One region of the Ferrimonas lipolytica genome, then DNA from elsewhere that is predicted to be linked to it. Evidence: predicted binding sites of a transcription regulator. Region 1 holds the regulator's gene; the other holds the start of a gene.
What was found. Region 1 encodes sigma-54, which starts transcription at its own class of promoters, with help from an activator protein. Its sites were predicted from a motif close to GTTGGCACGNNNNTNGNNT; they were not measured.
Positions count from the first base shown of each region.

Region 1 (5,547 bases):
GGGAGAAATGGTCGCAATAGGCAGCATAAGCAGCTTTGATGGCTTTGCTTTGCCCGTACCCAACGGAGTTGAAGTTGGCAGCTATCAGGCGGCGATCGTCTGGTGTGAGAGCTTTCAGCAGTTTATTACCTCTGGGGTTATTCGTCCTCGTCAAAGCGACTAGCAAATAGCTCACATATCGCATCGAGTGCAGCTAAGGCATCGGGCCCGTAGCTGCACACTGTGATCTCTTTGCCTTGGCAACCTTGCAACATCAAGATCCCAAGGATGCTATTGGCGTTGGCTTGTTGTTGCTCAAGTTGTAGCTCGATTTGTGCATCGAAGGTTGTCGCGAGTTGGGTTAAGCGGGTCGCCGCACGAGCATGTAGCCCTAGTCGGTTAATAACCACTACTTGTCGACAAACTCTCTGCTCAATCGACATCAAGCTCTCGGTGACGAACTGAGATCCCATCGCGATGGAGCTTAAAGCGTTGAGTCAGTTGTTCGACGACATAAACACTGCGGTGCTTACCACCGGTACAACCTATGGCGATGGTAAGGTAGGCGCGATTATTACGCTCTAGCATCGGCAACCAGTTCAGAATAAAACGTTCGGTTGAATCGATAAATCGAGTCACACTGCTGTGCTGTAAGAAAAAATCGGCAACCGGTTTGTCTTTGCCGGTAAACGGTCTTAGCTCTGGTTCCCAGTGCGGGTTGGCAAGAAAGCGTACATCAAACATAAAGTCCGCTTGTTGTGGCATACCATGTTTAAAGCCAAAGGATTCAAACACCACCATCATTTCGTTTGGAGCTTCGCCGAGCAGCAAGGTTCGGACTTCGTTGGCGAGGTCGTAGACGGAGAGGTTATCGGTGTTGATAAGATGATCGGCGTCTTGGGCTAATGGTTGCAGTAAGCTTCGCTCTTGGCCAATAGCCTCTGCTAGCGGCGCGCCGTCGTTGGACAATGGGTGGCGACGGCGAGTCTCGCTGTAACGGCGCATTAGCGTATCGTCAGAGGCATCAAGGAAGTAGATCTGCGCATCGATACCGGCGGGGATCCGTTCTCGCAGCTTGGTTATCGCCAGTTCCTGATCCGGTAGGTTACGGATATCTAAACTAACCGCGACTAATTCCCGCTGATTTTCGAGGCTTTGCAGCAGTTGCAGTAGCAATGGCATCGGCAGATTATCAACGCAGTAGTAACCAAGATCTTCTAATACGTGCAAGGCAACGGTTTTACCGGCTCCAGAGCGCCCCGAAAGAATAACTAGCTTCATGCAGTGATCACTTGATACAGATGTTGATTATCAGAGGCTTTGCGCATCGCTCGGCAAAGCTCTTTTTGGCTCAATTTCTCTGCCACCGTGGCGAGCATTGATAAAAACTCTTGATGTTGTTGCTCCGGTACGAACAACGCAAATAACAAATCAACAGGCTTCTGATCGACGGCATCAAATTCGATGGGAGAGTCGCTTTTGAGTAACACCGCCAGCGGCCTATCTAATCGGTTCAGCCGACCGTGCGGAAGCGCGATGCCCTTTCCGATGCCCGTACTGCCCATTTTTTCCCGAGCCATAAGGCTCTCGAACAACTCGTGTTGGGGGAGTTCAGGGCACTGAGAGGCAGCCAATTCACTGATCATCTCAAGTGCCCGTTTTTTGCTTAACTCAGAGTCGACACATAGGGTGCGCTCGAGTGTCAGTAGTTCATTGATTTCCATTAGTGCCGGGAAATTTTCTCTTTGTGTTTGATTACCTGTCGATCGAGTTTATCGACCAACCCGTCAATTGCTGCGTACATATTGTCGTGCTCGTGGGTAGCAAACACTTCACCGCCGTTTAAGTGCAGCTTAGCTTCGGCAATCTGTTGTAATTTCTGCACTTCCAGTATTACATGAACGTTGTTGATGTGGTCGAAATGCCGCTCCAAACGTTCAAATTTTTCGTTAATGTAGTTGCGTAGTGCGTCTGTTATATCAACATGATGACCGGTTAAGTTGATCTGCATAGCTTACCTCCGTAGGTGCGCGTTACAGCATTTTGCGCTGGTTTGATGGTGGAATCGTTAAGGCTTCGCGATATTTAGCCACGGTGCGTCGGGCTACTTGGATGCCTTGTTCCGCCAGAATTTGAGCCATTTTACTGTCGCTAAGAGGTTTCTTTGGATTCTCTGCCGCCACGAGCTTTTTGATGAGCGCGCGGATAGCAGTAGAAGAGGCTTCGCCGCCGCTGTCAGTGCTCACATGGCTGGAGAAGAAGTACTTCAGTTCAAAGATCCCTCTTGGGGTATGTAGATATTTTTGAGTAGTCACTCGAGATATCGTCGATTCGTGCATCTCGACCACCTCGGCCACATCATTGAGCACCATTGGCTTCATGGCTTCTTCGCCGAACTCGAGGAACCCTTGCTGGAATTGCACGATGCAGTTGGTAACCTTCATCAGTGTTTCGTTACGGCTTTCAAGGCTTTTGATAAACCACTTAGCCTCCTGCAGATGTCCGCGAACGAACTGACCGTCACCGCTACCGCGGGCGCCGTTACCGATGGCGGCGTACTGTTGATTGATGCGAATCTTGGGCATGGCGTTAGGATTGAGCTCAACCACCCAGCGTCCCTGTTTTTTACTTACTGAAACATCAGGAATCACGTATTCACTTGGTGTTGCTGCGATTTGCCCGCCTGGTCTTGGGTTCAGTGACTGAATCAGATCCATGGTGTCCTTAAGCTCAGTTTCACTGAGCTTAGTACGCCTTATCAGGGTGCGAAAGTCTCTATTGGCCAACAGATCCATATGTTCATCAAGGAGATTGATAGCCTGATCTCGCCAAGGGGTGTCAGCGTTGTGCTGCAACAGTTGTACCTTGAGGCATTCAGATAGGTCGATGCTGACACAGCCGACCGGATCAAATTGTTGAATGCGTTTGCGGACCGCCTCGACTTCATCTAATTCAATGTCGTCCCGGCCGACAGCAGTTAGTACATCAGCCACGGGAATAGTGAGATAGCCGTATTCATCGATGGCATCGATAAGGGTCGTGGCGATGGCCTGGTCGGTATCGCTCATTGGGGTGAGACCCATTTGCCAAAGTAGATGGCTTTGCAGATCGTCACTGGTTTCGCCCTGATAGCTGTCATCGTCATCGCGTGGACCACTGGCCGCAGCGGCAGGGGCTGCGCTGTAAACGTCGTCCCAGGTGCTATCAAGGGGTAAATTATCGCCTAAGTCAGTTTGGCTTAGGGCTTCGCTGGTATCTAACGCGGCTTGCTCGGTCACCGAAGCACTTGGGCTGTCCTGACTTTCCGGAGATGCTTCTTGGTCTTGGTTATTGAAGTCGTCGTCGCTCTGCTCCAACAGCGGGTTAGAGTCGAGGGCTTCTTGGATCTCTTGTTGCAGATCTAACGTCGACAGTTGCAGCAGTCGGATAGCCTGCTGCAACTGAGGTGTCATCGTTAGCTGTTGTCCAAGTTTTAGCTGTAGCGAGGTTTTCATTTAATGCCCTAATCCTTGTACTGCCCGATGGAAGGGGGCACTAGAGTCTGAATTGATCACCCAAGTAAACAGAGCGTACTAATTGGTCTTCCAATACCGCTTCTGGTGCCCCTTGAGCAATCATTTCACCATGACTGACAATGTAGGCGTATTCACATACGTCCAAGGTTTCTCGGACGTTGTGATCGGTGATCAACACCCCGAGACCGCGTTGTTTCAAGTGTTGGATGATCTTCTTAATGTCGATAACCGAGATCGGGTCGACACCGGCAAAGGGTTCATCCAATAAAATAAATTGTGGATCTGCTGCTAGCGCTCGGGCTATTTCTACACGGCGACGTTCGCCACCAGATAGAGCCATCCCTAAACTGTCACGTATGTGAGTAATATTAAACTCTTCGAGCAGCTGTTCCAGTTTTTCTATACGTTGCTCTTTACTGAGCTCTTTTCTGATCTGCAGTACCGCCATCAAGTTGTCATGAACAGTGAGCTTGCGGAAGATCGACGACTCTTGCGGTAAATAACCAATGCCTTTGCGAGCACGACTGTGCATTGGCAGATAAGTGATCTCTTCACCATTGATATGAATGCTACCTTGGTCGTTTTGGACCAAGCCAACCACCATATAAAAGGTGGTGGTTTTACCTGCGCCGTTTGGACCTAATAAGCCTACGATTTGTCCCTTTTCAACTTTAAGGCCGACATTCTTAACCACTTGGCGACCGTTGTAGCTCTTGGCTAACTGCTGCGCTTCAAGAACCACTGGCTTCATGGTTTAGGCTCGCTTTTAGGTTGTTCTTGTAGTTCTGGCGCTGGCAATACTATCGGTTGGTTTTCCGTTGGAGTTGTTGTTTTCGGTGCTGGCATAAAAATGGTGGTGATCTGGCTCTCGTCGGAGCCTTCCGCACTGAGTTTCTGTTGCTCGGCGTTGTAGCTAATACGTGAGCCTTTGACAACGCTGCCTTCTTGACTCATCTGGGCTTCGCCAATGAGGATCAATTCGCGGTTACTTACGCTATAGCGAATCTCTAATGCGTTGGCTTCCGCCTTCATGCCATTTTCTTGTACTTGTTCGTACGTAGCTGGATTGCCAGTGGCAACAAAGATCTGTTCGGACTTGTCTTCAGTGGCAATGAGAGTCAGCTTGTCAGCTTCGATTCGCAATGTACCTTGGGTAACTACTACGTTGTCGATGTAGCTTAGGGTGCGACTTTGGAGATCGCCTTCAGAACGGTCAGCGGTGACGCTAACCGCTTGCAAAAAGTCGGCTTGCAGTGCCTGTGTTTGCGGCGCCAGTAACGCCAGCGCAATTAGGAGTGGCTTACTGAGTTTCATAAGTAGCACTAACCTTTTGTTTCAAAATAATGTGATTTTGCTTGAGATCAGCCCAAAGGCCGAGACCAGTCATTTGGAATTGCTCGCCAAAGGCCTGCAGCTGTCGATCAGTTTCCATCTCCATCGTGGATAGGTCCAGGTTCAGCTGTTCAGTATGGATGGTTCTGATTGGCTTATACGGCTCAATAGCTTCAACAATAACGCTGTGTTCTAGCGTTAGGAAGCGATTGTCGCGCAGCTCACCCACCTTGGCTTTGACTTTCCATACGGTGTTGCCGTCTTCTGGGTAAACCAGATAAACGGGGTTTTCAAATTCAGTTAGCTGCTTTTGCTGATAGTGGAACATGGTGTCAGCAGCTATCTCGGCATTAAGGCGGCCATTGGCATCATAAGAGCGGGTTTTCATTTCTCGAGCTACGTAATCGGGCTCACTCTCAGAGAGTGAATCCACTACCGGAGGCTCAATCGAAATGTTGCGCAGATATAGGCCGCCAGCCATTGCGAGTAGCAGCAAGCCAGCAAGCAGCTCACGCTTCATACTGACATGCCCTTAGCATCCATCAGTTTACCTTGCGCTTGCAATAGAAGGTCGCACAGCTCACGGACGGCACCAAAGCCGCCGCCAATAGTAGTGCGATAATGTGCCTGAGGCAGCAATGCTGGATGAGCGTCGTGGACGGCAACCGCAAGAGCGACCTTCTCCATTACTGGCAGGTCAACTAGATCATCGCCAATGTAT
Region 1 is NZ_CP051180.1:3,029,552-3,035,098, reverse strand. Features, by position in the region: gene HER31_RS13935 (DM13 domain-containing protein) at 1-163, shown strand, start outside; gene HER31_RS13930 (HPr family phosphocarrier protein) at 138-422, opposite strand; gene rapZ (RNase adapter RapZ) at 412-1,260, opposite strand; gene ptsN (PTS IIA-like nitrogen regulatory protein PtsN) at 1,257-1,703, opposite strand; gene hpf (ribosome hibernation promoting factor) at 1,703-1,990, opposite strand; gene HER31_RS13910 (RNA polymerase factor sigma-54) at 2,013-3,473, opposite strand; gene lptB (LPS export ABC transporter ATP-binding protein) at 3,514-4,245, opposite strand; gene lptA (lipopolysaccharide transport periplasmic protein LptA) at 4,242-4,808, opposite strand; gene lptC (LPS export ABC transporter periplasmic protein LptC) at 4,795-5,346, opposite strand; gene kdsC (3-deoxy-manno-octulosonate-8-phosphatase KdsC) at 5,343-5,547, opposite strand, start outside.

Region 2 (5,547 bases), 1.4 Mb from region 1:
GCCATCCTAGCTAACGGCCCTGTGCCGTTGGATATAATGGAACAACAGGTCAATCAATACGTGCAAACACGATTATAATCCTAGCGGAGCTAGGCACTCATAAGTGCCTAGCTAAACCCTAAATCGCCCCAAAAGAAAACGGCTGTGTACCAACTGAGTGTTATTCTTTCCAATGCTGTTAAAGCACCGGCTAGAGGAGTTTTGATACTAGGGGAAAGCACTACCGCTGTTGATCTTCTGCCCCATTGGCGCAGTCCAGCGAAGCGTTTTGGACTGATACCTAAGGCAAGGGCGGATTCCAAACGGAGCGAAGCTCCCCCTAATGCATTCAAGAATGTGCCGCCGCAACCGCGACATAACTCTTAAGAGTACTGCAATCGGTAGAGCCAAAGGTTTGATGTAAACCTCAACACTTAACTGTGACACAGCCAAGAAAAAGGGAGACCAGATGGTCTCCCTTGATTTTATTATTATTGATGCAGGCTTATTTATTATTGTTACCGCGGCCTGTCGCTTAGTTACTTCTTCCGCATTGTAGGGTACGGAGTGAGCAATCTTTTTAAAAAATACCCCAGCAAAGCGCTGGGGCAGTAGTCCAGATGATGGATAATGTTATCCACGCAAACAATTAATCGATCAGCTATTGCCTGCTATCAAACACGGCTGGGAACAACAGCTTTCGAAGGGGTCAATTCCAATTGCCCTGTTCCCGTTTGATGTAGCCATTCTAGCCAACCCAATTTATCTGACAAGTCTTTGATTTTTAAAAAGTAACAAGCGAGCAACAATCACCGATAAATGCCGAATCCGGCTCAAATGGAATTTTCCTTTTTGATCAGTGTGATAAGCAGCATTGGATACACTAGTGAAACGGCGTTGTCTTGTTAGCAGAACAATGATTTCCCCTAACTGACGTCAACAGCGCTATTTATAGCGATTCAGCGCCAAAATGGGTGCGAACAAAATCGACAAAAGCACGTACTTTTGGTGGCAAATGTTGGCGACGAGGATAAACCGCCTGCAAGTTCAACTTATGATCTAAATTCCATTCTGGTAACAATTTAACCAACTCGCCGTTTTTCAATGCGTCTTCAATCAAGTAGGTGGCTAGATAAACCACACCCATACCACGCACGGCGGCATCTTTCAGCGCAGGAGCATCGTCAACACGGTAATTACCGGTAACCCGAATAGTGCAGTTTTCCGTGCCTTGGCTAAATTCCCAGTTGGCGTGTTCGTACCACTCACTTTTATATACCAAACAGTTATGTTGGCTTAGTTGTTCTGGGTGATAAGGAACACCGTGCTTAGCGAGGTAATCTGGTGAAGCAACCAACACAAAATCACAAGCCATGATTGGGCGGGCAACCATTCCAAGCGGCAGTTGCTCAGACATGGTTAACAGAAGATCTAACCCTTCAGCGACAACATCGACTTTATGGTCAAGAAAACTTACTTCCAATTCAAGTTCAGGGTGCTCTTCCATGAACTTAGGCATTAACGGCATCAGGTGCAGTGCACCAAACGCTTGAGTTATCCCAACTCTTAATACGCCTCGAATCTCTTTCTGCAGATCTTGAACGCCGGCGATGGCTTGGTCGAGATCTTTTAGGAGCACTTCACTATGTCCGTAAAGTAATTCACCACTTTCAGTTAGGCTTAGTGAACGGGTTGTCCGCTGCACTAACTGCACCCCTAAACGTTGTTCAAGCATGCTTATCTGGCTGCTTACTTTGGATTTCGAAATACCCAACTTTCGAGCAGCGGCTGAGAAACCTTGTGCTCTCACTACGTGGGTAAAAATTACAATTGGCTCCAACAACTCGCGCATAACACTCCCCTCAATGTCTGAGTCTATTGTGACCTTGCAACCCCTAAAAAGAAAAGCGGTGATATTGATATCACCGCTTTTTTTTAAGGTTTTTCAGAAAATCAGCGTAAAAATGCCAATTTGTTCTGCTCTGCAGTCACGAGGTTATATTGTTGCAGTTGCGGTACTAAATCGCGTACTCGTTGCTCTTGCAAGTCTAAGCGTTGCCACTGTTCGCATAGACGTTGCCCCTGAGCTTCCATTTTGGTCGAACTTTGCTCGACCCGTTGCTCAATCCGCTCGCCCATCTGCTCCATTGACTGGCCAAAATCAGTCATTCGCTGCTCAAAACTCCCCTCGCCATCGCTCATCGCTTTGCCCATACTCATAAACAATTGCCCTATCCCTTCAGTGGCAATCTTTTCCACATGGGTTTCTATTACCGCTTCCATCTCCGTTGTGGCACTTTCCAGCGACTGACTGGCAAGATGGTAGCTACCATGATCGGCAGATATAGCAGTATCGAGCTGTTGTTGCAGTGCCATCATTAACTGCTCTGGGGTGTTGCTGTCGATATTCAGCTCGGTGTAGATCTCAGCCAACACCTCGGTCGCCATGATAATAGCTTCTGTGGCTAAGGCGACAATATCACTGGATCCCTGTAATAGTTGTTGTTGAAAACGTTCCAACTGCAATCGCTGTTCATCAGTTAAGGTGATGGTTTGCTCACCGACTCGCAAAACGGTGCCATCAAATTCATACAAGGTTTGTTGTTGTTCAATTACCTGCAAGCGCTCAGAACTCACGTTAACGTCGTAGTTCAGATTGACCTCGCATTGGTTATCACCAAACTCCAACTCAGTCGCCATCGCCATGGTAGGTAAGAGCAGTACACATGCCAGCAAACGCTTAAACATAATCAATATCCTTGTGGTCATCATTAGTCGGTTGCAACCTCAAACGGTTCAATTACATTAATAATAAGCCAGATTTGTGCCAACAGGTAAGATACTGAATTTATTGCATTAAAAATCACTTTCGATAGGTACCAGTAGTAAACCAGACCACATATTGGTCGTTTGACTTAAGCAGCAACTGAGCTGCGATGGCAATTACCAACATAGATTTTTTCAGGTTTGCCCATTTAAACTGGCTTCAATTTAAAGTATTCACTTACCAATTAGACTTGGATCTGTGGTGGCATTCGATGTTGGTCTAAGTTACTTATCTAGTGAAGGTAGCTTAAATAGCGACAACAACGAACGGTTAACCTCGCTAAACACGGCGATTCTCTGCCTAACTAAAAGAGCCAAAGGGGATTAACCTTTGGCTCTTTTTTACGATAGCAACAACTCAAACGGTTAAAAGATAGAACGTCCTAGGCGCTTACCAAGCATCTCTAGCATCGCGATACCAGCAAGCGAATTGCCGTTTTCATCTAACTCTGGTGCCCAAACACAAACGCTCATCTCACCAGGAACCACCGCAATAATGCCACCGCCTACGCCACTTTTACCTGGCATACCAACACGGTAAGCAAACTCGCCAGCACCATCGTAAAGACCTGATGTGGCCAGCAAAGCGTTAACCTGACGGTTTTGTTTCTCCGGCAGCACTCGCTTGCCATCTAAACCGACACCTTTATTACTCAAAAAGTAAAAAGCACGGGCAAGATCGGCGCAGCTCATACGAACAGCACAATGGGTGAAATAGGTCTGCAGCACCTGATCAACGTCATTGTGAAAGTTACCAAATGACTTCATCAAGTAAGCGATAGCTGCGTTACGTGCCATATGTTGATACTCCGACTGCGCAACCGCTTTATCGGAAAATATCTGGGAATTACCAGACAGTTCACGCACCAACTCTAGCATCCGATGTTTAGGTGTACTCAAACGACTTTGCAGCAGATCAGAGATAACCAAGGCGCCGGCATTAATGAACGGGTTCCGGGGAACACCGCATTCATGCTCAAGCTGAACAAGGGAATTAAAGGCGTTGCCAGAAGGCTCTTTACCAACACGGCTCCACACCTCGGCTTCACCGTAGAGTGTCATTGCCTGCACTAACGAAAACACCTTCGAGATACTCTGAATCGAGAACTGCTCTTGGAAATCTCCAGCACCAACAACGCCACCGTCTGAACTACATACGGCAATCCCGAGCTTGCGGCCATCCACTTTGCTCAGCTCGGGAATATAATTGGCGACTTTACCCTGCCCTAACAGTGGTGTGGCATCCGCCACCACCTCTTCTAGCAGGCTAACATCAGGCACTTAGCCCCACCAAATATCGTAAAGTTCGGTAACCTTTACGTCTGCAACGGGCTTGTCTTTAAAGAAGGTTACGATAGAGTCGCGGTGGGCATCGGTACACTTACCGATGTCGCGAGTACAAACCATTCCTTCCCACGCGCGGTGACCGCTACCAGAGAAACCCAACTGCTGCGGTTCAATAACTTCATCGATAAGCTGCTCAACCACTTGGTCTATCTGCGCTTCAGTCGCATCAGCGTTGAAGGTCCAAAACAGGTCAAAACCAAGTTCTTGGAACTCACCGGTACGCAGTTTCTTACGAATACGTAGATTACGTTTTGCGTTTTGCTTAATCGCCATGAAGTTTCCTTAGTTTACTTTCTTGTAGATCAGATCCCATACACCATGACCTAAGCGCTGGCCACGAGCCTCAAACTTAGTCAATGGGCGGAAATCAGGACGCGGAACGAAGTTGCCTTCGGTGGCAGTGTTCTCGAAACCAGGGGCTTCGTTCATCTCTTCCACCATGTGTTCGGAGTAGTGCTCCCAATCGGTAGCCATATGGAACCAGCCACCGGTTTTGAGTTTGCTACGGATGGCAGCAATAAACTCTTCTTTTACAATACGACGCTTGTGATGGCGCTTTTTGTGCCACGGATCTGGGAAGTACAGCTGCACACGGTCGAGGCTTTCGTCAGCGATACAATCAGCCAAAACTTCAACCGCATCATGCTCAAATACCTTCAGGTTGGTAACACCCAGCTCCTCTGCGTACAGCAGGCAAGCGCCAACACCAGGGCCGTGCACTTCGATACCAATGAAGTTCTTTTCGGGTTCTGCCTTGGCCATCTCTACCAAAGATTTTCCCATACCAAAACCGATCTCCAATACCACTGGGGCGCAGCGGCCAAAGGCGGCATCGATATCCATTTTGCCATCAACATGGTTTAGCCCCATAGTTGGCCAGTATTGTTCCATCGCACGAGCCTGACCTTTGGTCATTCGGCCTTCGCGCTTCACGAAAGAGCGGATTTTCCGCATACGCAGGTCTTCATTCGACTCTGGCGCTTTTTGATCATCAGTCATCAGTTCTTCTCGCTTGAGGCATCGGACGCTACACTGTCGCCCACAAAAACGCGTGATTGTATTTTAGGTTGCCCATCGATGGAAGTGAACCCGACAAGCTTTGCCCAACAGATCTTAACTTGGTACCACCAACATGGACGTAAGTCATTGCCGTGGCAGCATAATCGCACTCCATATCGAGTGTGGTTATCTGAAATAATGTTGCAGCAAACTCAAGTAACTACGGTGATCCCGTACTTTGAGCGCTTTATCGAACGCTTTCCGACGTTAATTGATCTCGCCAACGCCGATCAAGACGACGTACTCCACCTGTGGACGGGCTTGGGCTATTACGCTCGCGGCCGCAACTTACATAAGTGTGCCCAGCATATTCGAGATCACCATCACGGTGAGTTT
Region 2 is NZ_CP051180.1:339,760-345,306, reverse strand. Features, by position in the region: gene HER31_RS01660 (DUF885 domain-containing protein) at 1-78, shown strand, start outside; gene HER31_RS01655 (LysR family transcriptional regulator) at 929-1,831, opposite strand; gene HER31_RS01650 (DUF2884 family protein) at 1,933-2,727, opposite strand; gene glsB (glutaminase B) at 3,172-4,086, opposite strand; gene HER31_RS01640 (50S ribosome-binding protein YggL) at 4,087-4,425, opposite strand; gene trmB (tRNA (guanosine(46)-N7)-methyltransferase TrmB) at 4,435-5,151, opposite strand; gene mutY (A/G-specific adenine glycosylase) at 5,230-5,547, shown strand, end outside.
Region 2: HER31_RS01650 (DUF2884 family protein) is a predicted target of sigma-54. The motif match lies at 2,793-2,811, and genes of this name have one in related genera.